3 regions of the Pseudoalteromonas sp. NSLLW24 genome follow, and region 2 is predicted to be linked to each of the others. Evidence: predicted binding sites of a transcription regulator. Region 2 holds the regulator's gene; each other region holds the start of a gene.
What was found. Region 2 encodes LexA, which represses DNA repair genes until DNA is damaged. Its sites were predicted from a motif close to TACTGTATNNNNATACAGTA; they were not measured.

Region 1: the regulator LexA is predicted to act here: its motif matches at 5,047-5,066, upstream of uvrD (DNA helicase II).
Region 3: the regulator LexA is predicted to act here: its motif matches at 2,708-2,727, upstream of dinB (DNA polymerase IV).

The regions. Positions count from the first base shown of each region.
Region 1 is NZ_JADYWQ010000033.1:839-9,521, forward strand. It holds gene I6E72_RS19495 (chemotaxis protein) at 1-667, opposite strand, end outside; gene I6E72_RS19500 (GNAT family N-acetyltransferase) at 770-2,839, opposite strand; gene uvrD (DNA helicase II) at 2,817-4,982, opposite strand; gene I6E72_RS19510 (hypothetical protein) at 5,286-5,510, shown strand; gene I6E72_RS19515 (YacL family protein) at 5,627-5,995, shown strand; gene I6E72_RS19520 (dUTP diphosphatase) at 6,101-6,724, shown strand; gene yrfG (GMP/IMP nucleotidase) at 6,740-7,387, opposite strand; gene nudE (ADP compounds hydrolase NudE) at 7,449-8,021, shown strand; gene cysQ (3'(2'),5'-bisphosphate nucleotidase CysQ) at 8,014-8,683, shown strand, end outside.
Region 2 is NZ_JADYWQ010000019.1:6,141-18,293, forward strand. It holds gene I6E72_RS16640 (hypothetical protein) at 1-21, shown strand, start outside; gene I6E72_RS16645 (NnrS family protein) at 21-1,253, shown strand; gene hmpA (NO-inducible flavohemoprotein) at 1,274-2,455, shown strand; gene I6E72_RS16655 (hypothetical protein) at 2,536-2,907, opposite strand; gene I6E72_RS16660 (S41 family peptidase) at 2,907-4,526, opposite strand; gene I6E72_RS16665 (endonuclease) at 4,626-5,279, opposite strand; gene I6E72_RS16670 (DnaJ C-terminal domain-containing protein) at 5,511-6,479, shown strand; gene I6E72_RS16675 (chaperone modulator CbpM) at 6,479-6,799, shown strand; gene I6E72_RS16680 (membrane protein) at 6,875-7,600, opposite strand; gene I6E72_RS16685 (hypothetical protein) at 7,913-8,293, shown strand; gene I6E72_RS16690 (PaaI family thioesterase) at 8,294-8,734, opposite strand; gene lexA (transcriptional repressor LexA) at 8,902-9,519, shown strand; gene coxB (cytochrome c oxidase subunit II) at 10,003-11,145, shown strand; gene ctaD (cytochrome c oxidase subunit I) at 11,145-12,153, shown strand, end outside.
Region 3 is NZ_JADYWQ010000009.1:173,643-185,795, forward strand. It holds gene I6E72_RS11680 (ABC transporter substrate-binding protein) at 1-447, opposite strand, end outside; gene I6E72_RS11685 (aldo/keto reductase) at 564-1,616, opposite strand; gene I6E72_RS11690 (acyl-CoA thioesterase) at 1,626-2,060, opposite strand; gene dinB (DNA polymerase IV) at 2,740-3,792, shown strand; gene I6E72_RS11700 (M17 family metallopeptidase) at 3,922-5,442, shown strand; gene I6E72_RS11705 (methyl-accepting chemotaxis protein) at 5,515-7,152, opposite strand; gene I6E72_RS11710 (S9 family peptidase) at 7,295-9,520, opposite strand; gene I6E72_RS11715 (HIT domain-containing protein) at 9,632-10,036, shown strand; gene I6E72_RS11720 (dipeptidyl-peptidase 3 family protein) at 10,078-11,778, opposite strand; gene I6E72_RS11725 (HDOD domain-containing protein) at 12,075-12,153, shown strand, end outside.

The DNA.
Region 1 (8,683 bases), on a different contig from region 2:
TAATGTCTTCTTTTTTATAGTCGATATTATCTTCGACTTTATCTACCAATAACCCTACGTGTGGGTTTAAGCCGTCTTTAGTGGTAAAAACAATAATAGGTTTATAGTCTAAGGTTATTTGCTCTTTAGCTGATTCGAATAAACGCTCTAGCTGAATTAGGTTACTACGCTTAATTTTTTCGAGCAGAGCTGATACTTGTTTATAATCGCTTTGATTATGAGCTGATATAGCTTCTTTTACCGTTTCTAGCAATGATTGGAAAGGCTCGTTAAGCCGAGACATTGTTAGTTTTAAGTCTTCATTATCGGTGTTGAGCTCTTTGTAAAACAGAACAAAATCTTGTAGCTCTGCGTCATTGCTTGAAATAGAAGCTGAGCTATTTGATAAGTTACTTTGAAGGGTATTGAACCAGTTTAATAGTTTTTCTTGCCATGTTCTTAGTTGTTTTAGTACATGCGCATTACTTTGTTCGGTTGAGATATTATTTAAAATAATACCTAAATCAAAAACAGGCGTTGGTATATCCATATAATCTTTAACACCAATAAAGCTTTTATTATTGTTTGGTAAAGTTGTTAGATTATTGTCAAAGCGCTCTGTTAATAAAATATCGAGTATTTTAAGTGAAATTGTTTTGCAGCCCACTTTAAAGTTTATTAATTCCATGCCTTTATCTTAATTTACCTGCTAATGCTTTAAGGATAGAACAAATTAAATAAATAGCTTAAAGATGGATAAGATTTAATAGAGATAGGTAACTAGGAGTTATTAGATGGCACTAGTGAGATTTTTTATGGCACGTTTAAATTGATTCTCAAGCTGCTTTTTTCCTAATAAACCTAATTGTTGAATCACTTTTTCATTACATTCATTTTGAAGCACTAACTTTATTAAAAGTTGTTTATCAGACTCTGTTAATTGAGACATACAAGAAGGACACTGATTCACTACTTGCCAAAGAGTCGCAGAGATATTAAATTGAGTGAAGTTACTGTTTACGAGCAAGGCTAATCGTTCGCGAGTCTCGGGGCTTACTAGCTCATCGCTAAATCCTTCAATTAAAATACTTACAAGTTGCCAATCCAGTGTTTTAAAGTGTGTTAAAAGAGCATAAAAAAAGTCGTTTTTAAACTGCTTTTTCAAAGGTCTAATAATTGCACTTTTGTTACTTAAGCATTTAACCACAAGCGCCGAATGTTCAGCTGTGCTTTTATCGCGTTGATAACCCAGTTTTACGGTATCAAACCCTTGTTTTTGCCAAAAGTTAAGTAGCTGCGCTGTTGCGCCAAAGCTTGCACCAAACCAACTACATTGGCTTTTTACTTGCGACTCGCAATAGCTAAGTAGCTTTTTACCAAAACCCATATTGTGAGAACTGGGATCAATCGCTATTCGTACAACGCGAGCGCTCAACTGTGTTAAGTAGTCATTATTAAAACTAAGTTGTGAGAGGGTTTGAGCCATTAAATGACCCTGTGGGCGGCGCTCTCCGCTTATAACCTGTAGAGCAAGTTCTTCACTTAAACCACCTTCTATTGCGATTAAACATACACCAACTAATTGATTGTTAATTTTGCTGATGAATATTCGTTGCGATGGTGCGTCTAGTAGTTGGCGTAAATCGTTTACACTACTTTGATAGTGAGCCAATGCAAGCAGGGCAATAACTTGTTGCAGTAAAGGCTCATTGTTTACAAGGGATTGCTGAGTTATTTCGCTATGAACTGGCTGCTCTAATTGCTCACTACTTAACTCTTTATATTGTGCACCGAGTGCAAGCAAGGTGCGAATGTGCTTCTCGAGGGGATCGTGTTTAGCAAAACGCAGTGGCTCATCAAGCGTTACAACTTTAGAGGCTTTATAGTGCGCTTTTATATAGTTACTAAAGCGAATGGTATAACCCCTACCATTGCCCTCATACCCAACCAGTGTACTTGCAAAGACTATACGAGGGTAATGAGCTAGCATTTTTAGCAATAACGGTACAGGGATCGCGGCGGCTTCATCAATGAGTAATAAATCGCACTCAGGTAATGCATTTAATAACGCGTCAGGTGCAACGTAGTGCAAGTTGGCGAGCTGTTTATGTTCAGCGTTGTATTGCAGGTCTAACTCGTTGGCTAAATGTTTAAAGCTACTATGGGTCGCTTTAAACTGAGTGCTGCAAATAATTACTTTTTTATCAGCTAATTTTGCGGCTGCTAAGCCAAGTGCTGCCGACTTGCCTCTACCTCTATCAGCATTAATGAGTAAAGGCCTGTTGGCACGACCATTAGCTATTTTTACTATTTGTTCAACGCAGTTTTGCTGTGGTACATAATCAATTTTATTATGCGTAACAGAGCTGACGAGATTACTAATACAGCCATTTTTTTCACTAAAATGAAAAGCGGGTAATTGCTTAATAATAGCCGCGAAACGTTGATTAAATAAACTGTAGTCAATACTCTGACCGTGTGATTGCACTGTACTTAATGAGGGGTCTTGCCAAGAGGCTAAATCATTTAATTCGGGCAGTAATAAAAACAGTATACCGCCTGCTTTAACGGTGCCGGTAAGTGCTGCAAGTTTATCAGGGTGTAAACCACTAAAACCATCGTAAACAGCATGAGCAAATTCTTGCCCTAAAATTTGGTGAGTGCGAGTAGGCCAGTACGAATTTTTAATCGCGGACTGCTTTGATACAACAAGTGTATTGTTTTCATCTATTAATGAGTTAAGTAATTCATAACACCAAGCAGGGCTGCCCGTAATCAACACTAGCTGACGATGATACGCGCCAGCTAGTTGTTGTTCTAACTCATTTAGGTGAGCTTTATACAGCTTGTAATCGTGCATAGGCCGTTACTAACCATTTACTGCCAAGGTCGTCAAAGTTAACTTGTACGCGAGATTGCGCGCCACTGCCTTCGTAATTAAGTACGGTACCAACACCAAACTTAGCATGCAAAACTCGTTGCCCTAAGTTAAAGCCACTGTCTTCAAATGCGGCATGGCTAACTGATGCGCTAAAACGCCCGGCGGCAGGCGGGCGAGAAACCTGTGTTTTAATACGGATTTCTTCTACGCAGTCCTCAGGTATTTCGCGTAAAAAGCGTGATGGGCTATGGTATTTTTCTTGCCCGTATAAACGGCGACTCTCAGCATGGCTAATGTATAACTTATCCATTGCTCGTGTCATGCCTACATAACAAAGGCGGCGCTCTTCTTCCAAACGACCAGACTCTTCGTTACTTTGCTGAGAAGGGAACATGCCTTCTTCTACGCCCACCATAAACACTAACGGAAACTCTAAGCCTTTAGCTGAGTGAAGTGTCATCATTTGAACGGCGTCTTCGTGCTCTTCTGCTTGTCCTTCACCTGACTCAAGTGACGTATGTGCTAAAAAGCCTTGTAAAGGCGAGCTGTATTCTTCGTCTTCAGGAAGTTCGTACTGGTCACATGCGCTAATTAGCTCTTCTAAGTTTTCTACGCGAGCACGGCCTTTTTCACCTTTTTCAGCTTGGTACATTGCCATCAAGCCTGAGGTTTGAATTGTGTACTTGGCTTGCTCATGCAAAGTTAGATCGCTAATTTTATCTTCTATTTGTTCGACTAGTTCTACAAACTTACTTACTGCACCAGAGGCACGACCAGATAATTGCTGTTGTTCTACAATTGCTTTTGCGGCATACCAAAGCGGTAACGATTCTGCTCGTGCACAATCTCGTATATGGCTCAATGTTTTATCACCAATACCGCGTGCTGGCGTATTAATTACACGCTCAAACGCGGCATCGTCTTGACGATTACCTACTAGGCGTAAATACGAAAGCGCATCTTTAATTTCTTGTCGTTCGAAGAATCGCATACCACCATAAATACGGTATTTTAAGCCTTCTTGCAGCATGGCCTCCTCAAGTACACGAGATTGCGCGTTACTACGGTATAAAATTGCGGCATCTTGTAGGGCATTACCTGCATTTAACCAGCTTCGTAGTTTGCTACTTACAAAGCGTGCTTCGTCTAACTCATTAAATGCTGCATAAATAGAGATTGGCTCGCCGTCGTTACCGTCGGTCCACAAGCTTTTACCCATACGTTCTGAGTTATTTTGAATTAATGCGTTAGACGCTTTCAAAATAGTCGCTGTTGAGCGGTAGTTTTGTTCAAGACGAATGGTTTCTGCGCTAAAGTCAGTTAAAAAACGTTTAATGTTTTCGATTTTAGCACCACGCCAACCATAAATGCTTTGGTCATCGTCGCCTACAATCATAATGCTGTTAGTATCGCCAGCAAGTAATTTTAACCAAGCATATTGAATGGTATTTGTATCTTGGAACTCGTCTACGAGCATATGCGCAAAGCGTTGCTGATAATGACGCAGTAACGTAGGGTTATTTTTTAACACTTCGTAGCTGCGTAGTAATATTTCAGCAAAATCAACTAGGCCCGCTCTATCACAGGCCTCTTGATAGGCGGCATAAACACGCAGCATCATTTGCTCATTAATATCGTATGCTTGAATATCTTTAGGGCGAAGTGCTTCATCTTTTTTGGCGCTTATGTACCAGCCAAATTGCTTAGCGGGCCATTTTTTATCATCAATATTCATCGATTTTAATAAGCGCTTGATCATCCGAAGCTGATCGTCAGAGTCTAAAATTTGAAAGGCTTCTGGTAAATTAGCTTCACGGTGATGAGCACGTAAAATACGATGCGATAAACCATGGAAAGTACCAATCCACATACCACCTACAGGCGCTTTTAGTGTTTCTTCAACGCGGCCACGCATTTCTTTAGCGGCTTTATTAGTAAAAGTAACTGCAAAAATACTGTAAGCGGAGGCTTGCTCAACTTGCATAAGCCACGCAATACGATGAACTAACACTCGTGTTTTACCAGACCCAGCACCTGCTAATACCAGCATGTTTTGTAGTGGGGCTGCAACGGCATCGCGTTGTTTGTCATTTAAGCCATCGAGTAATTGTGAAACGTCCATCGTTACGCCTTTTTAATCAATATTGTGGCCAGTATAACAGGTGTTTTTGTTAGGCTAAATAAAATACTGTTTTTATAAACAGCTATTTATAAAATAGTGTTCAAAACGAGTAACTTGCTAATTAATTGAGCGAATAGAAAAGTGCAAACACATAACAAAAATTGCTAATTTGACCTAAAGTTAGCAAAATTTACTAACTCTCTAAATCTAGACTAATTTAACTATTTGATTTGTAAGCTTTAATAAATTGGCATAGAGTGTGTAAGTAAATAATTATAAAATCAAATAAATACAGAGGTTAGTATGGCAGATCAAGGTTCTGGCGGTAACGTAATCGCAGCATTATGTAATATATTTTTTCCTGGTTTAGGGCAGTTAGTGCAAGGGCGTATTTTAGCGGCTATATTTTTTGCACTCGCTATTATAATAAGTTACGCACTAATTTATGTGCTTGTAGGCTTTGTACTTGTGCCTATTATTTACTTATGGTCGATTATTGACGCAGCGCGTTATAGATCGCGAAGTTAACGGTTTTCAAGTTGAGTAAAATAGCGCCCATGTGGCGCTATTTTACTTTATATGTCCTGTGGTTTACGGGCGTTTACGTATATAATTACGCAATTAAAGATTTACAGGCAAACCCTATGGAATATCAATTTATTCGCGACCCTATTAGTGGGCTACGTATTAAAATAAGCAGTGAACACGCTATTATTGGTCGCTGGCTAAACGAAGAAATAGGCAAAGACAAAGTAGCCATGGTGCAAGCGCTTATTGCATCGGTGAGTTCAAGCTATGAGCCGCTAACGCTAAAAGGCCAAGAAATAGATTTAATATTAACGAAAGACGAAGCATTATTTGAAGCCCATGCGCTTCATCAAGACAGCGAAGACCTAATAGCGTATCAAGATGACGATTTAGCGCTTGAAGAAAATGGCTTAAGTAGTGGTTGTGGCTTTGAAGATTTCATTGATTTAATTGATTCATGGCATGAGTTTACGACGTCACGATAAACATAACTAGCACACTAATAAAAATATACAGCAATGCACAATCAGCATTTTATCTGTATTATTACACCAACGAACATTACGCCAATCAAAACGACAGGAACTGATATGTCTGCCAATTTAAACAAGCTAGTAGTGATGCTAGAAATGCAAAACGCCATGAATACTAAAGTACATGAGCAATGGTTTACTCAAGGGTTTGAATGGTACCGCGCTATTTGGGTTGAGTGTGCTGAAATGTTGGATCATCATGGTTGGAAATGGTGGAAAAAACAAACACCAGATACTGAACAAGTTATTTTAGAGTTGGTTGATATTTTTCATTTTGGTCTATCGCTTAGAATTGACGGCGAAACTAGCTACGAAGACTTAGCAAAGCAACTTGAAACTGAGCTTAGTAATGCTCAACAAGCTGATGACTTTAAACAAACACTAGAGATATTAGCGGCTTCTGCAGTTGCAGATAAAACGTTTAATGCAGGTGCCTTTGCCGGCTGTATGGCGCAAATGGGTATGGATATTGATGATTTATATCGCGGCTACGTAGGTAAAAACACGTTAAACTTTTTCCGCCAAGATCACGGTTACAAAGATGGTAGCTATATTAAAGAATGGAATGGGCAAGAAGATAACGAGCATTTAGTTGAAGTAGTTAAAAGCCTTGATACAGAACATGCAGATTTTGCAAAGTTAGTATATCAAGGGCTAGAAGCGCGTTACCCAAAAATTTAAGTCACGTAAGTTGAGTTAGATAATCTTACGATAGTCGGTAACACTTAGGTAATCGGCTATTTCGTTATGTGGTTGTTGGCTATCTGGGTTAGCAACTGCAAGTAAGTGCTCAATGCCGTATTCTCGTGCGGCATTCAAAACCGGCACACTGTCATCTACAAACAAAGTGCGCTGCTTATTAAATCCTAAGTCTTTTTGTACTTGGTGCCACAAACTTTGTTGCTCTTTACTTACTCCATATTCATGAGTCGACACTACGCCATCTAGGTAGTTATCAATCGCTGTATGCTCAAATTTAAGCATGACACTCTCAGGGTGGGCGTTGGTAAGTAAAATTAACTCTTTGCCTGCTTTTTTAAGCTCAGTTAAAAAATGAGGTACGTCTTCGCGCATTTTAATTAAATGCTGAGACTCTCGTTTAAGCTCCATTATAGGCAAGCTTAATTGCTGCTCCCAATAATCTAAACAATACCACTGTATTTGACCGCTCACAGCTTGATAGCGTTTTAAAATATCTGCTTTAGCTGCATCTAGGCTAATGCCCCTTGCTAATGCGTGTTGCGCAGGAATAACGTTAAGCCAAAAATGACTGTCGTAATGTAAATCGAGTAATGTTCCATCCATGTCGAGCAAAACGGTATCGATTTTTGACCAATTTAACATAGGAATTTCAACTTATAAGGTTTATTATTGAACTAACTGCCATGATAGCAAATTAACGCCAATGACACAGAAAAAGCACCCAACACCACCACAAATCCTCAGTAACAATGTTGTCGCTAAAAGCCGCCTGTTTACTGTGGAGTCTTTAGAGCTAAAGTTTTCTAATAACGAAGAGCGCCAGTATGAGCGAATTCGCGGCGGTGGCCGGGGAGCAGTGATGATTGTTCCGTTAAGTGCAGACAACGAATTACTACTTGTACGTGAATACTGTGCGGGCACAAACGATTACCAGTTAGGTTTTCCTAAAGGCTTAATCGATCCGGGCGAAACGCCAGAGCAAGCTGCTAACAGAGAGCTTAAAGAAGAAATTGGCTTTGGTGCTGAGTATTTTAAACCATTAAGAACAGTAACAATGGCGCCGAGTTACTTTAATGCCACTATGCATATTTTATTTGCTAAGCAATTATACCCACAAACCCTTATTGGCGACGAACCAGAGCCGCTTGTTGTTGTTAAGTGGCCATTAACTCAGTGGCAGTCATTATTAGACCAAGAAGATTTTACCGAAGCACGCAGTGTTGCAGCTTTGCTATTATTAGATAAGTATTTAGCGTCTGGAGCTGCCGATGAATAAATTAATCGAACCGTGTATTGAATTAGCTGAGCGTGCTGGCGATGCAATTATGGCCATTTATAAAAAAGGTGATATTGGCCAACAAGAGAAATCAGATAATACGCCTGTTACCAAAGCTGATTTAGCAGCAAATGACGTACTGGTTGCTGGATTAAAAGTCTTAGCACCCGATATTCCGATTATGTCGGAAGAAACACCTATACCAGCACTCGCCGACAGACAGGATTGGCAGCGTTATTGGTTACTCGATCCGATGGATGGCACAGGCGAGTTTATTTTAGAAAGTGGCGATTTTGCAGTAAATATTGCATTGATTGAAAATAATCACCCAGTGCTTGGTGTTATTCATTGGCCTGCAAAAGGTGTGACTTATTTTGCTACAGCTAAAAATGGTGCCTTTAAACGTGAAAACTCAATTGATAAGCAAATATCTGTAGCGCCGCCAGAGAACTTGACGCTTGCAGTGAGCCGCCGCCAAAAAATAGAAGCGGTGAGTCAGTATTTAAATAGTCAGTTTACAACTATTGCTATTGGTTCGTGCTCATTAAAAGCTTGTACTGTTGCAGAAGGCAAAGCAGATTGTTTTTTAAGAATTGGTCCAACGGGAGAGTGGGATACAGGTGCTTCACAAGTTATTGTTGAAGAAGCCGGTGGTTGTATTA
Region 2 (12,153 bases):
TTAGGGCAGGAGGTACGATAATGCGCCCTATAAACTTAACTGAGCCAATGCCAGCACGCGTTGCTATTCATCAAGTATCTCAATGGCCATTATGGATGCTCGCTTTTAGACCTTTCTTTTTAGGCGGTGGCTTATTGGCATTTTTGTCGGTGGGGTATTGGCTACTTATTTTAACAGGCCATGCAAGTTGGCACTTATCGATACCTGCGACATTATGGCACGCGCACGAAATGCTGTTTGGCTTTGCAGGAGTTGTAGCTGTTGGCTTTTTACTTACCGCTGCACAAACATGGACAGGCGTGCCGAGCATAAGTGGCAAAGCCCTTATGTGGCTTACGTTTATATGGCTTGCAGCGCGCTTAGCTTTTTTTGTGATATTGCCTGATATTGCTCATTTTAATTTATATGCTGCACTTACATTACAAGTTATTTGGTGGTTAGGCGCCATAGCCGCGTTGGCTAATATGTTATTAAAAGCCAATAGCAAAAGTAACTATCCGTTTTTAGCTATTTTGGCTGTGCTTTGTGGGCTCAATGTATTGTATTTAATACTCATTTTACAGAAAAACATGCAGCTTGCACTTGGTGTGGTTGATACCGCAGTACTAGTAATTACTTTACTAGTTGGCATTGTTGCGGGTCGCGTTTTACCATTTTTTACCGCTAAAGGTCTAGGTTTAACCGCACAAGTTCGCACTCCTAAAATAGATAAAGCGGTGATGTATTTATCTATTTTGGCTATCACTTTATTTTTCATCAACAAGTTGTTTTTGAACACGATTAATCCTGCGTTAGTTGTTGCAACTGTTGCTGCGCTTCACCTGGTCAGGGCTGGTTTTTGGTGGGATAGCAAGGTATTGAGAGTGCCGTTGTTATGGTCTTTACATTTTTCCTACTTAGCGTTAGGCGTAGGGTTAATGATGGTTGCATTTAGCTTTTATAGCAGTGCAATACAATTTAAAGATGCGCTGCACTTAATCACTATTGGCACAATAGGTATGATGATTTTAGCAATGATGACGCGTGTATCACATGGTCATACAGGGCGTACACTCGCTATTCCTCATTACATGGCTGTTGCTTTTGCGTTTTTGCTTGTGGCCGCTATTACTCGTTCATTACTCCCTTTTATTATTGGGCCTCACCTTGCTTGGCAAATAAGTGCTTTGCTGTGGTTAGTGGCTTTTTCATTATTTTTAATTCACTGCACACCTATATTAACGCGGCGTCGTGTTGATGGGCGTCGTGGTTAGTTCATCCATAGGAAACACATATGTTATCTGATAAAACCATTGAGATTGTAAAAAGCACAGTTCCGTTATTAGCGCAGGCGGGTACGGTTGTTACCGATCATTTTTATAAGCGTTTATTTAGCCATAATCCTGAGCTTAAAAATATTTTTAATATGGCGAATCAAGATACAGGTCGTCAGCAATTTGCACTTTTTAATGCATTGGCTGCGTATGCACAAAATATTGATAATTTAGCCGTATTAAAAGAAGCGCTAACACGTATTAATCATAAGCATACAAGCTTGAATATTTTACCTGAGCATTACCCTATTGTAGGTGCACACTTAATTGGTACGCTTAAAGAGCTTATTCCTGAGCAATTTACTCCCGATGTTGAATACGCTTGGCGCGAAGCTTACGGCGTACTTGCTGATATTTGTATAACCGAAGAAGCTGCTTTGTATGAGCACAGTAAAAATAAACACGGTGGTTGGGCGGGAACTCGCCAATTTGAAATAACCAACAAACAGGCTGAATCAGAACTAGTAACGAGTTTTACACTTACGCCAGTTGATGGCGAAGCTGTTATTACACATAAACCAGGGCAGTATTTAGGTATTAAAGTTAAGCCAGAGGGCGCTGAATATGAAGAAATTCGCCAGTATTCTATTTCACAAAAAAGTAACGCTAAAAACTACCGTATTAGTGTTAAAAAAGAGCTACAGCCAAAGCCTGGCATGGTGTCTAATTATTTACACTCATTAGAGCAGGGCACTATTGTTGAGCTATACCCGCCGGCAGGAGACTTCTTTTTACGTAATAATACAAGTCCAGCGGTACTCATTTCAGCAGGTGTTGGGCAAACGCCAATGCTAGCAATGCTCGAAACGTTATTAAGCGATAACTCTAATCAAAATATTATGTATTTACATGCCTGCGAAAATACTCAGCAGCATTCGTTTTCAAAATATTTAAATGATTTAGCAACGAAAAATAACCATTTGCAAACAATGACCTGGTTTAATCAAGCGACAGAGGGCGCTGACTTTACTGGGTTAATGAACCTAAACGCAGTACAAGCACAGCTACCATTGAGTCATGGCGACTTTTACTTATGTGGTCCTGCCGGTTTTATGGCATTTATAAAAAACCAGTTACTTGAGTTAGGTGTTAAAAACGAGCAGATTCATTATGAAGTGTTTGGTCCGCATCAAGACTTGTAATAACGCTTTAAAATAGAAAAAGGCGCGCAGCGATATGCTGCGCGCCTTTTTTATTAATTTATAAACATTAATAAAGTGCCTTATAACTCTTTACAGGTAACACCTTCAAGTACTGTAGTAAGCTCTTTTTTAGGATAGTAAAGCTCGCATTGGTTATTACGTAGTTGCAAAATAAACTTCTCAGATTTTATATTATGCGCGCCCATAATTACTCTGCCATCAGACCCTTTACTCATTGCATGATCAATTAGCAGTTCGCTACGTTTAGTAAATACCGAATCGGCAAGTGTTACTAATGTGCCTCCCTTAGCTTGTTGAATTGCCTGTTGTAGTGTTGTAATAACGCTGGGATTAACGCTCGTTAATATAGCGGGTTTAGCAGGCTCACTATTTACACTTTGGCATCCGCCTAAAGCGAGCAAGGTGGCTAATGGGAGTAATAATTTAGCCATTACCTTTCCTCACCCAGCGTTGGCCAAGTTAAGTCCATATTACGCTGGGTAAATTGCTCAGGCATATTTAAAGGAATGAGAGATTCACGAGAGCTTGAAAAATTAGCTGGCTCTGCTTTTGCAGCAGCCGTTCTAACTGGACAACTGCCATTTTCAACATGAAATAATGCGGTGGCTAAAACGGCCTCGTCACTGTCGCCTAACTGATGATCAAAGTCGTCCTCAATTTCACAACCTTGAACATCAGCATCAAATTGTGGCGTAGGGGTTGGTGTAAAACCCGCAGCGTATTCGCCAAATCCTTTGCTATTTACGCCACTAAATTGAATAGTGTAATAGGTTGTTGCGCAGTTATGAGTTGGGGTAAAGCCATAGGGCTTACCGCAGGTTGTGTCGCCAATTAAAATAACTTCTGCGTCTATACCTTTTAAACCATTAATAAAAGCTTCTGATGCCGAACAGGTGCCTGATGTGCTTAATACATAAACCTTCGATAGGTTTAAATCAGGTAGGTTTTCACCTGTGCTAAAAAAAGTAGAGTAATCTATTTCTTCATCAATAAATGGGAAGGGCGAATCAACGGGTTGTTTATCGTTTTGTTGAGTTTGATAATAAAAGCGGTTGTTAACGTTGGCATTACCGGCAACCATATAAGCTAATTGTGCCGACAGTGCTAATAAACCACCACCGTTATATCTAAAGTCGATTACAAGCTCATCAATACCATCGGTTTTAAACTTATTTACCGCATCAATAAGTCCTTCTTGGGCAATGCTTATATGGCTATTAAATTGCATGTAACCCACGCTTGAACCATTTGCGGTTGTAATCGTTTTAACATTTTGAACAGGTGTTTGTTCAATATTACCAGCGGTTACATTAAATGTTTTTTCGGCGCCATCGTTACTGCGTACAACAATAGTATGTGAGTCGCCGTTAGTAGGACTAAATAAACCTTCGTTAAGCGTATCTACACCCGACTCTGTATTGGTATTAATGCTAACACCGTCAACTGAAAGTACAGTATCACCACGTTGAAAGCCTATTTGGCTTGCAGGTGAATCATCTTCAAGATAAGCGACGCGTAAAATACGGTCGGCTGTATCGCCAATAAATGCCCAATTTATACCGTAACCAGAAGTAACGCCCGATTGCGCTTCTTGAAAGTAATCTTCAGTAGGTTCTGAAAAATGAAAGTTATCTTTTTTTGCCCCTGAGTCGGTAAGCTGCTCTGTTTTTAATTGAGCGAAGTAATCGGCTACTGTTGTAAAGCTTTCAGGGTCGTTATCGGCAATCTCATCATACCAAAGGTATGTTTCGTCGCTCCAAGAGCGAAGCCAAAGCTTTTCATAAAGGGCAGAACCCGCTTGATCTGGGTAGGGGTTGTTGTTATTAAAGGGATCGTTACCCGTACGAGGGGTTTCGCAAAAGTTTTTTAAATCGTTAGAGGGCTCAAATACCGCCGCTGTCCATGTTGGGCTGCTACTAACAGGTGTTGTAACTATAGGCGTGGTAACTACAGGAGCAGAGTCGATACCGCCTCCGCCGCCACAACCCGTTAAAGCAAAGCCCGAAAGTGCTGCAAAAATGGCAAGCGAGGTTTTATTATTTTTAAACATAGTTAAGGACTTTCTGTAAATAAGTTGTTTAAAATATTACAACACTCGCTCGTTTATTCAACATTTATAACTTTGATTTATGTAAATGAGTGTTAAAGCTTAGAGCTTGCTCGCACTACTTGTATCTGCAAATGCTTGCTTTTTCCACGCATTAAATAACTTTTGCTGTTTATCAGAGATTTTTAAACCGTATGTTTTCTGCATGTAAGCGTAAGTGTCGGCTATACGTTTACGTGCATAGACAGGCGGTTCAACTACACGTTGCTTAAAGTTTACTTTTACTTCGCAGCGACCATACTGTGTGGCGTTTTCGCTAAGCATGCCAAAACGATAATTAGAGCGATCGGCATTAATTTCGCCAATAGCTGGCGCTAAGTTATTTATATCAGCTTCCATTTTTCTAAATTTAGCACTTACTTTACGGCAGTTTTTACGTCCGCCATCTTGCCAACATTGTAGCTGATGACCAAATTCCCACGCCGGAACAATATGTTCCCACTCAATGCGTAGTGCTCGCACATTTACTTTGCCTGAGCGGGTAAGTGTATTTCGAGGAATGTAACCACAGTTAGAAGGATCAGGAATGAGTTTTTTGCCTTCTTTTTTAATATCACAACCGCAGTAAATACTTTTGGCGTTGTCAGGGAGGGTTTTAATTAAATGTCTTTTAGCCGTTGAAAAACGGGTAAATTGTTCGGCAGATACCGAAAAACACACACAACAAGCCAGTAAGGCCAGAATAAATCGAGTCATATCCATCACAAATGTGAACTACAGGAACAGGCAGTTTAAAGCCTTGAAGATAAAAGATAAAGTTAACTTAAGGCCTGCACTTATATTACTAAAAAGTGTCCGATTAATTTTTTATTCAAAGTTATTTTCACTATTCATTTATTTCTTACTATTTATCGTATTTTAACCACACAAGATTATACGTTAAGGAGTATGCTTAAAGCTTACTCAATATGGGGATTTGGATTGCAAATGAAATTTGTTGATTATTATGCAGTGCTTGGAATATCGCCTGATGCAGACGATAAAGCGGTTAAAGTAGCTTATAAAAAGTTAGCCAGAAAATATCACCCAGATGTAAGCAAAGAGCCTCAAGCAGAAGATAAGTTTAAAGAAATAGCAGAAGCTTACGAAGTCATTCATAACAAAGAAGAACGCACTAAATATGACGAGTTACGTCGTCACCAACAAAATCGTGCTCGTCAACAGCAAGGTAATTATGGTGGTAACAATGCTTCATCGCAAAGTAATTATCAGCAAAGCGATCCTCAAACCGATCAAGAGTTTTCTGATTTTGTTAATTCAATGTTTGGCGGCGCCGGTGGATTCAATCGTTCCGGGCAGGGCAGAAGTAACGCCGCTCGCGCGCAAAAAGGACAAGATGTGGAAATAGAGTTCCCGATTTTTCTTGAAGAGACTTTAGTTGATACCGTTAAGCCTGTTGAGTTTATGTTACCGCAGCGAGATAGTAGTGGTCGTGTCTCTGAAATTAAAAAATCACTTAAAGTGAAAATTCCCGCAGGTTCAGTAAATGGCGAACGAATTCGACTAAAAGGGCAAGGCGGATTAGGGTCAGCGAACGGGCAAAATGGCGATTTGTACTTACAAATTAGTTTAGTGCCCCACCCATTATTTGATGTTGAAGGTCATAACCTAAATATAGTCGTCCCTCTTGCACCATGGGAAGCGGCTCTTGGTACAAAAATAAATTTACCTACGTTGGCAGGCAAAATCCAATTAACTATTCCATCTAATAGTCAGTCTGGTCAACGCTTGCGTATTAAAGGTAAGGGATTAATGAGTAAAAAAGCCAAAGGTGATTTATTTGCTGTGCTTAAAATTGTTAATCCAACATCTGTTGATGATACCAGTAAAAAACTTTGGGAAGAATTAGCCGAAAAAGCTCACTTTGATCCCCGTAATAACTGGAGCAAGCCATAATGCAAATTATCGTGACACAAAAAGATGATTTACTTACTAGCAAAGAGCTATGTTTGAGTAGTGATATTAGCGAAGCAATTTTATATGAGCTAGTTGAGCACAATATTGCGGTTCCAATTGAGGGGAAGCATGTTACGCAGTGGCAATTTACGGTATCGGCAGTGACCTTAGTTAAAAAAGCGGCCCGTATTCAACATGACTTTTCGTTAGATTGGTCGGCAATAGCTTTAGTTTTACAATTGCTGGATGAGCGTGATGAGTTGATTTTCGAAAACGAAATGTTAAAGCGACATTTGAGTCGATTTAAACACTTGGAATAAAATCTGCCCTTGGGTACTTCCTCGGGCTTATTTACTCTTTGGTGAGAGTGCGCTAGTTCTTAAAAACCAATATGACTACTTTGATTTATTCTTACTTTTAATTCGGATAAATCGTTTTAGTCGTATGTTTTGCATAAGTAGTAATATTCCACTTAGGCAAAAAAGTACGCTGGTTGCTGCAAAACTAATAAGCAGCGGATTATTAAAATCCTCTCGCTCATCGTAATCCATAATATGTAACATCCAAAAAAAGTCGAAAATTCGCCATAGTGTGCTGCGAACGGTGATAACTTTGCCGTTATTTTCTGACAAATACAGTGTTGTGTTAAATGTGTCGTCAAATTGTACCTGCCAAACATTGGTTTTATATCCAACTTCTCGCATACCTTGCTTTAGCAGTACAGCGCTTGTCACTTGATCATCAATAAGTAAGTGTGCTTTAGCATTTGCGGTAATTTGTATTTTAGTTGGCGGCTCAAAAGGTCGGCCTGTTATACCGTTAAAGCTTTGCTGTTCATCTTTATTTATTACTGTAATTATAGGTGTGGTTAAAAAGTTCTCAAAAATTATTTGTGTTGGATTAACCACCTGAGATGCAATATCGTCAAGGGAGGCAACATAATCAGCCTGCGTAAATGGGTTATTAAGAGTACGTGTTGCAAGATGCTCCCCATGAACTTTATCAAGAGGGATAGCGCTCATTACTAAACCACCTAATAGCCAAGCTAAAATTTGTAATGCGAGCAAATAACCGAGCCATTTATGTAACTTGCGAGCATACTTAAATATTTTTTTATTCATGTTTTAGTCTTATTATTTTTAGAGGCTAGTTTATTACATTAATGGGATTAGTTACTGCGACATTTTGTCGCAGTTTAAACTATAGCTTACTGTAATCATTTAAAAATAAAAAAGATTACACTTAAATTGCTAACATGACTTATTTGTTAATTGAGCTGAGTGTTTGATATCCAGCTAGCTTTAAACGCTAAAAAATACTTAAAAGCTGCGAAATATCTATATAAAGTGGTTAATAGAGCATAGTTGATTTGGTATAACGGTAAAACTGCGTTAAAGTTTGCAATGAAATTATTAGAGGATAAATACGAAACGATGTCGGAAATTCAATTTTTAAATGTAGATCTTGAGCTTGAATCAAAGCAAGATATTAGTTTGCTAGTGGCAGACTTGAAAAAAGTCGCGACGATTTTACATTATGACAAAGACGAATACCGTCAATTAGCGCGTATTGAAGCAACAGGTGTAGTAAACACGCCTGACAAAGCAATAAACCATATATGTGAGCTTATTGAATCGTGTTCGCGTAACGCGCTAAAACAATGGTTAAGCTGTTCACGTAGAACGTTTGATATTGGTTTTGAATCAGGCACTTCACCTAAGTGCTTTAATCAAGCCTTAGATGCAGATACATTATTGCGTATATCTGCGATTGGTGCGGGTATGGAAATTACAATTTACCCAATCGAAAAGTAACTACCTTCGCTCTACGACTGCTGCGGTCATTTTTGATACGCAGCACAGCTCATTGCGGCTATTTGTAATTTTTATTTCCCACACTGAACTACGTTTGCCAATATGAAACGCTCTTGCCGTTGCTGTTAAAGTGCCGTTGCGAGATGCTTTTAAATGACTTGCGCTAATTTCCTGCCCCACGCAGTAAAATTTTGTAAAATCGACAACAAAGTTAGCTGCATAGCTGGCAACTGTTTCGGCAAGTACAACGTTAGCACCGCCGTGAACCATTCCCATTGGGTTATGATGCTCAGGAATTGCCGGCATAGTGGCTACTAAGTAATCATCACCAATTTCAGTGACTTCTATTCCCATGGTTTTCATTAATGTTCCTTGGCCATCAATGCCTTGTTCTAACTGCTTGCACAGCTCTAAAGTGATGGGCTGGTACCAAATACTCATAATGACTCCTTTGCTTTTTTAATCATTTATAAACCTAGCTTTAGTTATATCCCTAAAATGTACACAAGTGAAATTACTTTGGCTATTTTAAGGCTTAATTTAAATTTGCGATTTTTATTTAACTGTATATACTCACAGTTAAATGTACTGTATGGAAAACCAGTTGTATGCGACCATTAACGAACCGCCAAGCTCAAATACTCGAACTAATTAAAGTTTTTATTAAAGACACTGGTATGCCTCCTACACGTGCTGAAATAGCGCAAACATTAGGTTTTAAAAGTGCCAATGCTGCTGAAGAACATTTAAAAGCACTTGCTAAAAAAGGCGCAATTAAAATGAAACCAGGTGCAAGCCGTGGTATTCAGTTAATTGAAGAAGAAGAGCCAGAACAATTAGGTTTACCGCTTATAGGGCGTGTTGCTGCTGGTTCACCTATTTTGGCGCAAGAGCACGTTGAAAGTCACTGCAAAATAGATCCATTAATGTTTAAACCGGCTGCAGATTTTTTACTACGCGTTAACGGTATGAGCATGAAAGATATTGGTATTATGGATGGTGATTTACTTGCTGTACATCGTACTCAAACCGCTGAAAACGGGCAAGTTGTTGTTGCCCGCCTAGACGAAGACGTAACTGTAAAACGTCTTGAGAAAGCGGGTCGTAAAGTATTACTTCATGCTGAAAACGACGATTTTGAATCTATTGAAGTAGATCTTGAGAATGAGTCTTTTAATATTGAAGGCTTAGCCGTTGGTGTTATAAGAAACGCTGATTGGATGTGACTTTAAAAATAGCTTTTAAACAAGCAGTTTTATAAATGCGTACTAATTAGTACGCATTTTCTGTTTTAAATTCGCACTAAAAATAGGGCATAAATAGCTCACTGACAATTTAAGCTGTAAACTTTTTTGCACTTATATTTTCCCCCTTCGAATGCGTTAAACCCCTTTGTTTTGCTCATCTTTTGAACTTCCTGTTACCTAGTTGGTTACTGATTTTTTATTAATTACTCAATATCACCTGATTGTTTTTTATACTAAAACTTGCTTGTTGTTCATTTTTTAGCTAATTATTAATGTGCTGAGCTAATAATAACTCACAGCTTTTTAGTTTTGAGAACACACAATATACACAAACACGTTGTTGGCGCAGCAAAACCAATCAATATTAAATGAGATTGACTAAAAAAATAAAAATAACGAATTGGCGTTTAAGCCGTATGCCTCTTCGCTTTGCATTCGCAATAGCATCAAAGGAGCCGTCACATGGGTAAACTGACCTCTACCTTGTGGCTTATATTATGTGTTTTTTCGCACCCAGTTTTGGCTAACAGCCAATACAATATGCGCAAAGGCGTAACCGATATAAGCAATAATGTATATCAGCTGCACATGACCATATTTATAATATGTTGTGTGATTGGGGTGATAGTGTTCGCAATTATGTTTTGGGCACTTATTCATCACCGTAAATCTAAAGGGGCTGTACCTGCCCAATTTCACGAAAGCACTAAAGTAGAAATACTTTGGACTGCAATCCCGTTTGTTATTTTAATTGCTATGGCAGTACCAGCCACTAAAACTCTAATTGCAATGGAAGATGCCAGCAAAGCTGATCTCACTATTAAAATTACAGGCTCGCAATGGAAATGGCATTATGAATATATGGGTGAAGATGTAGAGTTCTACTCTATTTTATCTACCCCGCAAGATGAAATAGCGAATCTTGCAGATAAAAATCCTAACTACTTACTTGAGGTTGATAAACCTCTCGTACTGCCAATAAATCAAAAAGTACGATTTTTAATGACTTCTGACGATGTTATTCACTCTTGGTGGGTACCTGATTTTGCAGTTAAAAAAGATGCGAATCCCGGCTTTATAAACGAAACATGGACGAACATAAACGAAGAAGGTACTTACCGAGGCCAATGTGCTGAGTTGTGTGGTAAAGATCATGGCTTTATGCCCGTTGTGGTGGTCGCTAAATCTGAGGCTGATTTTAAAACGTGGCTTGCAGATGCAAAGCAAGCTAAACAAAAAGCAGCATTAGCAGATGCCGCATTACTTGATAAAACCCTCCCAAAAGAAGAATTAATGACTTTAGGCGAACAAGTATATATGGCCAATTGTGCTGCATGTCATCAGCCTACTGGCATGGGGTTACCGGGTGTATTTCCTGCACTTAAAGGCAGCCCTATAGTGCTTGGCGATATAAAAGATCACATTGATGTAGTTATCCATGGGCGACCCGGTACGGCAATGCAAGCATTTGCCAAACAGTTATCTATAAAGCAATTAGCAGCGGTTATTACTTATAAACGTAATGCGTGGGGTAATGATACGGGTGATGTTATTCAACCGAGTCAAATACAGGCAGCACTTGATGCCAAAGTGGAGGCGAACTAATGAGTAGCATAGTAGAACAACCTAACGCCAATGAAGCTCATCATGCTCATCACCCAGCTAAAGGTTTTAAACGCTGGCTTTACACAACTAATCATAAAGATATAGGTAGTTTATATTTAATTTTTTCGCTGACCATGTTCTTAATTGGTGGTGGAATGGCCATGGTGATCAGAGCTGAATTATTTCAACCAGGTTTACAGTTGGTCGATCCTCACTTTTTTAATCAAATGACCACAGTGCATGGTTTAATTATGGTGTTTGGTGCGGTTATGCCGGCCTTTACAGGCCTTGCTAACTGGATGATACCACTCATGATTGGCGCGCCAGATATGGCATTGCCAAGAATGAATAACTGGAGCTTTTGGATTTTACCGTTTGCGTTTTTAATCCTATTGGCATCGTTATTTATGCCTGGTGGGGGTCCTGCATTTGGTTGGACTTTTTATGCACCACTGTCTACAACATACAGTAATGACAATACTGCATTGTTTGTATTTGCCGTACATATTATGGGGATTAGCTCAATAATGGGCGCAATCAATGTGATTGTAACTATAGTGAACTTACGTGCTCCCGGCATGACATGGATGAAGTTGCCCTTATTTGTATGGACGTGGTTAATTACTGCCTTTTTATTAATAGCGGTAATGCCAGTGCTTGCAGGGGCTGTCACTATGGTACTTACCGATAAGTATTTTGCGACCAGCTTTTTTGATGCCGCAGGCGGTGGCGACCCGGTGATGTTCCAACACATTTTTTGGTTTTTTGGTCATCCCGAAGTATACATAATGATTCTTCCTGCCTTTGGCATTATATCTACAATAGTACCTACCTTTTCTCGTAAAAAACTTTTTGGCTATGCCTCAATGGTATACGCCACATCCTCCATAGCACTATTGAGCTTTATTGTATGGGCTCATCATATGTTTACCACTGGGATGCCGGTCGCTGGCGAGTTGTTTTTTATGTACGCGACCATGCTTATATCGGTACCTACAGGAGTAAAAG
Region 3 (12,153 bases), on a different contig from region 2:
TACGTATTGCGGGTCGGTTAATAAATTAATAAGGTGAATAGGCGAGCCGTGCTTTTCTTCTAATTTGGGCTTTAGCTCTTTAGTCGTGATAATTGAAAATGGGGGATATACCGTTGTTGGATTTGAGTAGTTAAGTAGTTGGTTATTATGTTTTTTATAAATAACACACGGGAAGCATACGTTTTTTCCTTCACTTAAATATTTATTTATACGCTGCTGAGGGACAATTAAGCGGGTATGTTTTACATCTGTTATGGTTTTAATGAGTTGCTCGGTTAGGTTGTCGCAAATACCGCCTTGTGGTGCACTTTCGCTTTTAGCTATATGAAAAGGGGGCGTGTAACTTTGCAGCCAAATAATTTCTTCTAGAGGCTGTAATTTTTGTTCAACAGCATGCGCGTTAAATACAATTAATAGACAAAATGCATAGTATCCGTTTCTCAGCATTGATAAGTGTTCGTTGAATTAAGAAAACTTAATTAAAGTATAGTGTTGGTTGTAGTAGGGTCAAATATTTTAGTTAAAAGCAGCCTTGTTCAAGGCTGCTTTTAACTGGTACATGCTTAATAAGGCATAGGATAGTTTTTAAATATAGTGTTAATTTCACTAAGAATTTCGTCGCTTAACGTGATGTTAAATGCATCAATATCTTCTTTTAATTGGGCTATGTTTGTTGCACCAATAATTGAAGAGGTTACGCCATCTACTTGGTTACACCATGCGAGTGCTAGTTGTGCTGGAGTAATATTGTTTGCATGAGCCAGATCAACATACTGCTTAGTGGCTTGCTCTGCATTGGGTGTATCTCTAAAAATACCGTTGCGCTGCATGAAGGTCCAACGAGATCCTTCTGGGCGAGCACCGTTTAGGTATTTACCCGTTAATAAACCAGCTGCTAAAGGCGACCACGGTAAGTAGGCAATATCTTCGTGTACACATTGTTCTATTAAATACGGCCAGTCTTTAGCGTGCGCTAAGCTAAACTCATTTTGAATAGATACCATACGCGGTAAGTTATGCTCTTTGGCCAAACTTAAAAACTGGCTTATACCCCATGGCGTATCGTCAGATAAACCGCAGTGCTTAATTTTACCTGCTTTAACACATTCATTAAGGCCTTCTAGAATATCAAGCATACTAGCTTGTTGCTCTTGTGTATTTACGTCGGTAAATTTAAGAGTGCCGGGCCATTGTCTGCCAAAGTGAGGGGTAGAGCGGTTTGGCCAATGTAGTTGATATAAATCAATGTAGTCTGTTTGAAGTCGCTTAAGTGAATCGTCTACGGCTTCTATTACTGTTTGGCGAGTAATATTGCCACCATCACGTACCCACGATAATCCATTGCCTGCAATTTTTGTAGCTAGTACCACTTCGCTGCGCTTTTGCTGATTACGCGATAGCCAATTGCCAATAATTTCCTCGGTTTTACCATAGGTCTCTGGCGAAGGAGGCACAGCATACATTTCGGCTGTATCAATAAAGTTTACGCCTTGCTCGAGCGCGTAGGCTATTTGTTCATCAGCATCGCTTTGAGTATTTTGTTTACCCCAAGTCATACTGCCTAAACATACTCTTGAAACGTTAATACCACTGCTGCCAAGTGGGCTGTATTGCATGAGAATTCCTTATTGCTCGTCTTGAGAGTAGCTAACTAACGCCGATAAAAGAGGCTCTGCAATGAGGGCTTTTTGGCCTGTTTCAAAATCAAACATAACCACTTTTGAAGTGCCTGTTGTTGTTATAGCGTTTTGTGCGTGACTAAATACGGTGTAATTCATAACAAATCGGTCTGTTTTTATATCAGAAATAGTAACACCGACTGTAAGCGTATCTGGGAATGTAACTGGGCGTTTATAACGAATGTTATTTTCGCTTATTACCGGGCCCACGCCATTAGGGCTTATTGTATCGAACAGATTTATTTTATTTAAGAAGTCGATTCGGGCTATTTCAAAGTAACGTAAATACACTACATTATTTACGTGTTGTAGTGCATCCATATCAGCCCACGCTACGGTGATGTCGGTATGGATAGGGTGCTGATCTTTAAACGTTTGCATTATTTATTGGCCCTTAATTTTAAAGTACTTAGATTATCAACATGGGGTTACGAGCTCAAGGTAATTAATGGCATGTTTTTTTATAAGATGATTGTACCTATTTAATTTTAGGTCTACAGTTAAATTACACAGACAAACACAAAAACACACAGAGGTAGAAATATGCAGAACATAATTAACTGGTCCTTAGCTTGTTTGGTTTTTATAGCCTCTTTTACCTGTTACGCAATGGGTAACGAATCAGGCGCTATTATTTTGATGTTAGCGGGGTTTTTTTTCGAGGTTATGTTTTGGTTGCGCGGTTATAAAGAGCAAGAAGGTAATAAGCGCTTTTTTTAATCGCTAACTAGGGCCTGTTGACCTTTCAGGATTAAAATTTGTTCAATCTAGGGGCTATTTAATCGCGGCGCGAGGTTTGTGACCTAGTGGGCTAAGTAAAAACCGAGCAACAAAGAGTAAATTGCCCCTAGGCAGAACCCTTCGGGCAGCGTATGTTTGGCATTTGTGCTACGTTATCGCCTATTTATGGGGAATAACCACACTACATAGGCTCTGCCTTGCCTAAATACCAAACATACTGCTGCAAATTCAACCTCGAAAGATAAACAGGCCCTAGGCTTGCTTATCACATTTGATTCTATAATAATGACTGTATAAATAACCAGTTATTGTTGTGGTGATGAAGAAGTTTATTCACATAGACATGGATTGCTTTTATGCAGCAGTAGAAATGCGAGATAATCCAAAACTTGCATGTGTACCGCTTGCTATTGGAGGCAATAGCCGACGAGGCGTGCTCTCAACCGCTAACTATATAGCTAGAGAATATGGCGTGCGATCGGCTATGTCGAACTATCATGCTAAACAATTATGCCCCGATTTAGTTATTGTCCCAGGGCGCATGGCTGTATACAAAGAAGCTTCAAATCAAATACGTGAAGTATTTAGCCGCTACACAGATTTAGTTGAACCTCTTTCTTTAGACGAAGCCTACCTAGATGTAACAGACAGCACCGCTTGTAAAGGCAGTGCCACACTTATTGCACAGCAAATAAGAGCCGATATTTACAATGCCACCGGGCTCACTGCATCAGCAGGCATTGCACCGATTAAATTTATTGCCAAAATAGCCAGCGACGAAAAAAAACCGAATGGTCAATTTGTCGTTTTGCCTCATGAGGTCGATGATTTTTTAGCGCAATTACCGCTGGGGAAAATTCCGGGGGTGGGTAAAGTAACGCTCGAAAAGCTAAATTTAAAAGGCTTATATACCGGCAAGGATGTACGTGAAAAAGGCGTTAACTGGATGCAGCAACATGTGGGTAATTTTGGTGTGTCGCTTTATCAAAAATGTGCAGGTGAATATGTTGGTAAAGTATCAACAGATCGCATCAGAAAGTCGCTGAGTGTTGAGCATACCTACGAATACAACAAAACAAGTTTGCAAGAGTGCTTAGATGAGCTGCCAAAATTGTTAGACGAATTAGTTTTAAGGCTTAATAAACAGCAATTACAAAACCGTATTAATAAGCTGAGTGTTAAAGTGAAGTTTGCAAATTTTGTAGTGACCTCAGCCGATCAGGCATACCACGAGCTAAACACAGAAATATTTATTCAACTTCTTACTAAGGCCTATCAACGAGGGCTACAACAACCTGTAAGATTACTTGGCATAGGCGTTGGCATTAAAAGCGAGCCAGAACAAAACTTCCAACTGAGTATTCTCGATTAAGCTGTAAAGCCTGTAACCCCAAGTTGCCATTTATTGGCAAGTTGTATAATTAGCCCATCGCACCTTGCTGGTCTTCAATATTTAAATCGACGATAATGAGGGCTTATGTTTTCTAACAGGACTTTATTTATGGCATACCCTCAAGCGGTTAGTGCAAGCCTTGAATGCACATCTCATGATGCGCTTATTATTATTAGTGATGACTTTTCTCTATTACCAAATAACTCATTACGTGATGCTATTTTAGACCAAGCAAAAGTTGATTCTCGTATTGGTAAACAAGTTACTTTATTAGTGATTGAAAATAAACGCGTTGTACTTGCGCCAACGGGTCCGTTAAATAGAGATTACGACGACGTGCGTCGTTATTTTGATGCTGCTAAATTAGCAATTAACGAAGCAAAAGCGTCGGGTAGTGTTAACCCTGCATTATTTTTACCAAATTTAAATGGCGATAGCCGTTATCAGCATGCTTTAGAAGTTGCTTATTTAGGCGCTTGCCAAGCCTTATGGCAGCCATTAGAAGCGCGTGAATATCACGGTGAAAGTATTGAACCTATTACTCAAATTGGTTTAGTTGGCGCAAGCGAGCAAACAATCAAAGCTGTTAATGCAATTGCTGCAGGCCAATATGCCGCGCGTGACTTGTGTGGCACCGAACCTGAGCGTATGGCTCCACCACGTTTTGCTGATTACTGCGTTGATTTATTTAAAGGCTCAAGCATTGCAGTTGACGTAATTGATGATATTGCAGCTATTGATAAAAACTACCCAATGCTAAGCACTGTTGCTCGTGCATCGTATGCAGTTGAGCGCCATCACCCACGTGTTGTTAAGCTTGAATATGTACCAGAGGGCGAAATTACTCGTACACTTATGTTTGTAGGTAAGGGTCTTGTATACGATACAGGCGGTGCAGATTTAAAAGTAGGTGGTCATATGGCAGGCATGAGTCGCGATAAAGGTGGCGCAGCTTCTGTTGCGGGCTTTATGAAAGCCGTTGCGGATTATCAGCCTAAAGGCGTTAAAGTAGTATCGTACTTGGCTGTTGTTCGTAACTCTATTGGCTCGGATTGTTTTGTGCCAGATGAAATTATTACTAGCCGCGAAGGTATCCGTGTACGCATTGGTAATACCGATGCAGAAGGGCGCTTAGCAATGGGCGACCTGCTTAGCGAAATGAAAGATTTAGCTAAAGGCGAAATAAACCCAACGTTGTTTACTGTTGCTACATTAACGGGTCACGCGGCACGTGCAATGGGTCCTTACGGTGCGTATGTTGAAAACGGTCCAGCTCGTAGCGCTGGTGTTTCACGTCAAATAGCTGACCTTGGAGATTTGTGGGCCGATGGCGCAGAAGTATCGCGCTCTCGCCGTGAAGATTACGACTTTATTAAACCACGCACGCTAGCAGACGATGTACTCTCTAGTAATAATGCGGCATCTGCAGTTACTGCTCGTGGACATCAGTTCCCTATGGCGTTTATGGCTATTGTTGGTGGGCTTGATAAGCACGGTAACGACTCTGCACAACCTTTGCCTTATGTGCATATGGACATTGCAGGAAGCGGTGTTGAAGGCGGTGATTGGCAGCATGGCAAGCCAACGGCTGCATCAGTAACGAGCTTGTTTGCACGTTACTGTTTGTAAGCTAAAAACTTACATGCAATAAAAAAGCCCTGTTAATTCAGGGCTTTTTGCATTTTATGAGAACGGTATCGATTAATCTAATTTAAAACGATTAACTACGCTCGAAAGCTCTTGGCTACTTTGTTTAAGATTATCACTGGCATCGGTAAGCTGTTTAGTATTATTTAATGATTGCTCAGTTGATTGAGATAGCTCATTAATACGCAAATTAACCTCGTCGGCAGCTTGAGTTTGTTGCTCTGTGGCGCGAGCTATTTGGCTGTTCATTTCGGTAATAATTGAAACAAGTCGTTCTATTTCATTAAGTGAAGTATTGGCTGATGACGCCTGATCTACGGTAGAAACTGAAAGTGCTTGGCTTGATTTAACTGCTTCTACTGCTGCTTTTGCACCTTCTTGAAGTTTAGTGATCATGGTTTGAATTTCGTCGGTACTTTGCCCTGTACGACTGGCTAGTGTTCTTACTTCATCTGCAACAACAGCAAATCCTCGGCCATGCTCTCCTGCGCGAGCAGCCTCAATGGCAGCATTTAATGCCAGTAAGTTTGTTTGCTCCGAGATGCTTCTTATTACATCAAGTACAGAGCCTATATTATGGCTCTCGTTGGCTAAATCTTCTGTTACACGGCTGACTGTTTCTATGTTGCTTGAGAGTGTTTCTATTGCTGTAATTGTTTGCGCAACCACATTTTTACCCGTTGATGCGTTTTGTGCTGCATCCTTAGCTGCTTGCTCTGCGGCTTCGGCGTTACGGCTTACATCATGTATTTGGTGAGTCATTTGCTCCATGGCAGCTGCAACTTGGGTTGAGCTGTCGTTTTGAAGCTCAATAAACGAGTGGCTTGTTCTACTTGAATCATCAACTGTATGCGCATGCTCGCTTACATCGTTTGCACTTTGTGATACATGAACAAGAGACTCTCGCATTTTTAAAACAAATAAATTAAATGAGTGTGATAGTTCAGATATTTCATCGTTACCGGATTCATTTAATGTACGAGTTAAATCGCCTTCGCCTTGTGAAATGTCTTTCATCATATCGGCTGCTAAACGAGTAGGTATTAAAATGCTCTTGCCTATAAAGTAACTAAGTAAAATAACAGCAATAATCATAATTGTTGCACTGACGACTATAAGATTTCGTTGCTCGCTAAATGCTTCGTCAATTGAATCAAGATAAACACCTGAGCCAATAATCCATTGCCATTGATTAAAACCTTTAACAAATGCGATTTTTTCAACTGGTTTTTCTTTACCTGGTTTTGGCCATTTATAAGGAATAAATCCTTCGCCAGAGCGTTTAACTATATTAACCATATCAACAAACAATGCTTTGCCGTCAGGGTCTTTATTATTGGTTAAATCTTTTCCTTCAAGCGCAGGTTTTATAGGATGCATAACCATTTTTGGCTGGTAATTGTTAATCCAAAAGTAATTGGTTTTGTCGTAGCGCAGAGCTCTTATTGCATTAAGTGCTTGCGATTGAGCTTGTTGTTGAGTGAGAGTATTATTTTGCTCAAGGTCATAAAAGTGCTCGATTATACTGTACGCAGTTTCTACTACATTTTGTGTTTTAAGGTACTGCTCGTTTTTAAGAGAGCTATATTGGTGAGTTAGGCTGGCTACACTAAGCGCTATAAGCCCAAATACAACAATAGCTATGAGCAGCGAGAAACGTTGGAATATACTAAAACTACGTAGACTAGGCATACATTTATCCTCAAAAAGTGTGCGCTTTAGCGCATAGAATAAGCGTAGCTAAAAAAAGAGTTTAATCTAGGCTTAACGCCCATTAATGCAAAAAAAAGGCTGATTTATCAATCAGCCTTTAGTCTGTTATTACTTTACTTGCTTATTTAACATCAAAATGACGATTAAAGAAGTTTGTAATTGTTTGATGTAAGTGTGTTTGCACTTGTTTACCACGTAGGCTGTGCTTAGAGCCTGGGTAGGTCATCATTTCAAACTGTTTTTCGTTATCTTGCAGTTGTTTAAACAATTTAGTTGAATGAGTAAACAGCACGTTGTCGTCAGCCATTCCATGGTAAATCATTAATGGGCCTTTTAAGCCATCAGCATATGGAAATACTGCGCTGTCTTCATACCCTTTAGCATTCGTATCAGGGTGACCTAAATAACGCTCTGTGTAATGCGTATCGTATAGAGCCCAATCGGTTACAGGAGCACCCGATACGCCGGCTTGAAAGTAATCGCCTGCTTTAAACATAGTCATAAGTGCCATGTAGCCGCCGTAGCTGTGGCCATAAACACCGATGCGTTGTGGGTCTACGTAATCAAGTGTACGTAAAAACTCTACGCCTTTAATTTGATCGGCAACTTCAACCACGCCTAGGTTTTTATAAATAGCATCTTCAAACTTTTTACCACGGTTGTACGAACCACGGTTATCTAGTTGAAAAATTACGTAACCTTGTTGCGCCATGTACTGAAAGTACAAGTTTTTACTGCGCCAGCTATTCGTCACTCGTTGAGCATGCGGGCCGCCGTATACGTTAACAATAACAGGGTGCTTTTTGCCATCACTAATGTTGCTAGGCTTAAATAAACGGTAATGCATAACTTGGCCATCTTCGGCTTTAATTGTGCCGTATTCTGGTTTTGTTAAGTCGCTTAAATAAGGAGTAAGCGGATGGTTACTATCAAGCTTATTTTCTTCAAGCCATGTAATAAATTCGCCGTTTACTTTACGAAGCGCTGCTGAGTTTGGTTTATTATCAGACGAGCTATTATCGATAAAGGTTTTGCTGTCTTTTGCTAGCACAACATTATGGTACTGACCTTTTTCGGTGATACGTTTGGCATCGCCTTTTTTAAATAAAGGCGCGCTGTATAAATGGCTTTCAAGCGGTGTATCTTTTCGACCGGCAAAGTAAACAATGCCTTTTTTCTCATCAATACCTTTTAAGCTATCAACAGCCCAATCACCAGAGGTGATTTGACGAACAAGTTGACCGTTTGTGCGATACAGATATAAGTGTTTAAAACCGTCGCGCTCAGATGCCCATACAAAATGTTTTTTGTCTTTTAAAAACTCAAGATCAAAATGTAAGTTAATCCACGTTTCGCTGTTTTCGATTAATGCTACTTTTTGGACTTTAGTTTCGCTGTTATAAAAACGAAGCTCTAATTTATGTTGCGAGCGATTTTGCCATTGGTAAGACAGTGTATTGCCGTCTTTTAGCCACTTAGCACGCGCGATATAAATGTCTTCATCTTTACCTAAATCAATCCAATCTACTTTTTGATCATTTAGCTTAACCACACCGAGTTGAATTTTTACGTTATCAGTACCTGTAAACGGGTAGCGTTGGTTAAATAATTTAACTTCATCAGCGTAAATTTCGTTACGGATAGCTTCTTTTACTGGAGTTTCGTCAACGCGGGTATAAGCAATTTTAGTTTCATCACCTGACCACCAGTAACCCGTCATGCGGCTCATTTCTTCTTGAGCTACAAATTCGGCCATGCCGTTTTTAATTACGCCGCCGCCATCTTTACTAAGCTGAATTTCTTTACCTGATTCAAGCTCTAAAGCGAATAGGTTTTGCTCTCGAATAAACGATACGTAGTTACCTTTAGGTGAAAAGCGTGCATCGGTTTCAAATGTTTCAGTGTCGGTTAGTTTTTTACTTTTAGCAGAGGCTAAATCGTAATAGTAAAGGTCGCCGTTAAGTGGGAATAAAAGTGCTTTACCGTCTTTAGACCATTTGTATTCTAATATGCCTTTACCAAAAATACGTTGGCGTTCGCGGCGTGCTTTTTCTTCATCAGATAGGTTTTCTGGGCCTGAAAATAACTTTGCCGAATCAACTAGCACACGGTTGGTGTTATCTTTTAGATTGTATTCCCATAAATCGTAACGGTTGTAGTCATCGCTTTTGCCTTGTAAATAAGTTACACGGCTGCCGTCAGGCGAAAATTTAAGTTGTACAGGTGATTTACCTGAAAGGCTCGGATCGTCAAAAATACGCTCCAACGATAAAGGTTTTGCTTGAACACTAATAGCGCCAACCATTAATGGAAGGGCTAGTGAGAGGTGTTTTATTTTTTTTAGCACAAGGTTGCCTTAGCTTATTATAAATATTGCTTTGATGGTAAAGCCAAGCGTGTGCAACTGCAACTAAATGCTATAAAGTGGCGATTATTAAAGACAAAGTAGGACATAACAATGACTAACCCTGAATTTAAACTAGCGCCAGAACTTAAACGCGACTGTATAGAGCTTGCCGATTGGCCACTGTGTAAAGTACTTTTATTGAACGACAGCCAATATCCGTGGTTTGTATTAGTGCCTAGGCAGGCTAACTTAAAAGAGATAATTGATTTATCTGAGGATGATCAAATTGTGTATTTAAAAGAGTCAGCCAAGCTAAGTAAATTATTAATGGATGTGTTTAGCCCTGATAAGTTAAACATAGCGGCTTTGGGTAATATGGTGCCGCAATTACATATTCACCATATTGCACGCTTTACTACTGATGCTGCATGGCCTGCGCCAATTTGGGGTAAGTATCCAGTTGTGCCGTATTCAGATGTACAAATTACAGCGTTAAAAAAAGCGCTGCAGTTTTAAGCTGCAACGCTTTTTTAGGGTTTAGTTAAGTTTAACTAAAACTACTTAAGCCCTAGTACTTCTTTACCCTGTTTAAACGTTACATCTACAGGGATATTTGCTTTACTTAGTTTTTCTAAGTCTTCAGCAAGTTCTTCTTTTATATCGCCATGCGTTGCAATTAGTTGATCTACTTTTTCGTAATCGCCATCACCTTGTAAGGTTAAAATTAAGCGAGAAAGCTTGGCCATTGCAATGCTCATTTTTTCCATATTAACGCGGTACAGGCCTTCTTCATTTTTAGAAAAAGCGCCTTCTTGAGCAAAAAAGTTAAAGCGAATCATATTTGCTTTACCATGCGCACTTGATGCTCCAAAACGAACTGAGCGGAATATACCCGCCATGAAGGTCGTGTAATAATCTTCAATAGTTCCTTCTGTAATTTCGCCCTTTTTAAGTAATTGCTCAATCATGTACAAACCTAAAATATCGGCTTTACCTTCTTCAAGCGCACTCGCGTGCTCTTGTAATGATTGACGAACAGTACCTTTACCAGTAATTGTATTTTTAATACCTAAACCATGCGCTACTTCATGGAACATCGTATTGGCAAAAAAGGCATCAAAAGTAATGTGTTTACGCTGCTCAGGTACAATTAACTGCTCTGAAATTGGCACTAAAATTTTATCAAACTTAGCGCGCATCGCATTTTTAAGTTGCAGGCGACGAGTCCCTTTTTCTAGCTGTACTTGCTCATCGTTTGGTAAGTTAATTGCAATTGTTTTACTCCCCGCGTTTGAATGCCCAGCGTAGTAAACAACATCATATGCATTTAGGTCGGCGTCAGAGCCTGGTACTTCTTGTTTGTACTTAGCATCAACGGGTAAGCCTTTTTGAAGCTCCGGTAAAAATGCGGCAAACTTAGCTAAGCGTTCGCTCCATTTTAAATCTTTAATAAGTACGTAAGATTCATAAGCTGCGCGGTAACCAAATAATTGATCTTCATAAGTTTCAATTGGACCAATAACCACATCTACCGGGTTATTTTTCATGTCCATCCAAGCAAAGTCAGATACTTGGAAGTCATCCTTTTGTAGAGCATCAGCACGCAAGTTTAGATAGTTAGCAAACTCTTTATCGTCAGCAAGTTTACTTGCTTGACGTAAAAGGTCAGCGGCTTTTGCAAGCTCATTAGCGTATTCTTTTGAATATGGCACGCTGTAAAGCTTACCTTGCTCATCACGCTTAATTACAGAGTAAAGGCCTGTTTTGTCCTCAACATCTGCATTGTTTAACTCTTCTTTGGTTATATCGGCAGGGTAAAACTGTGCGCCAAGAGGTTTTTCTTTATAGCTGGATAAAAACGCTTCATCGCCATTTAAACGATCCCATGGACCGTAGTTAATATCGGCAAATTTACGTACTTTGTCGTCGTTTAGTTTTGCTAAAAAAGCGTCTTTATTTTCGCCAAAAGATTGTTTCCAAAATAACTCGTCCATTATTTTTGAAGCATCAATAAGCTTTGCAACCATTGCTCGTTGGTTATCGCTTAAGTGCGATAAATCACTTTGTAAGCTAAAGTCGGTGTAAATATCTAAACGTTGGTTATTTGCATTAATAAGCTCAGGGCCTGATTGTGCACTGCTTTTTTGAGCAAGCTCTGTGGCTGTGTTGTCGGTAGAAGACGGCGCTTGTTCAGAACATGCGCTAAGAAAAACAACACCAGAGAGCATAATTGCTTGGCTAATTTTATTTAAGATCATTATATTGCCTGTTAAAAAGTAAGTTTAATAATTTGTACTGCTTTAGTTAAAATATTAAGTATGTACAAACGCTTCCTTATTGTGAGTGCATTAAAGCAAAACTAAATAGTAAATAGCAAGTATTTGGCGTTGTAAGGCAAGCATGAGCGATAAAGCATTATAAATAAAAATAAACTTCTATAATTTTCTTAACTTTATCGGTAAGTTAGACAATACTAATTATATTACTAATACGAAAATTAACTGCCTGAGTTTGCAGTTACTTTACAGGCTGAACACAAAAGGACGGCAGCTTTATGTCTACAGAAAACGCTTTATTAACGATTCTAGTCGATAGAATAAATAACGATACGTTGGTTTTACCAACGCTACCTG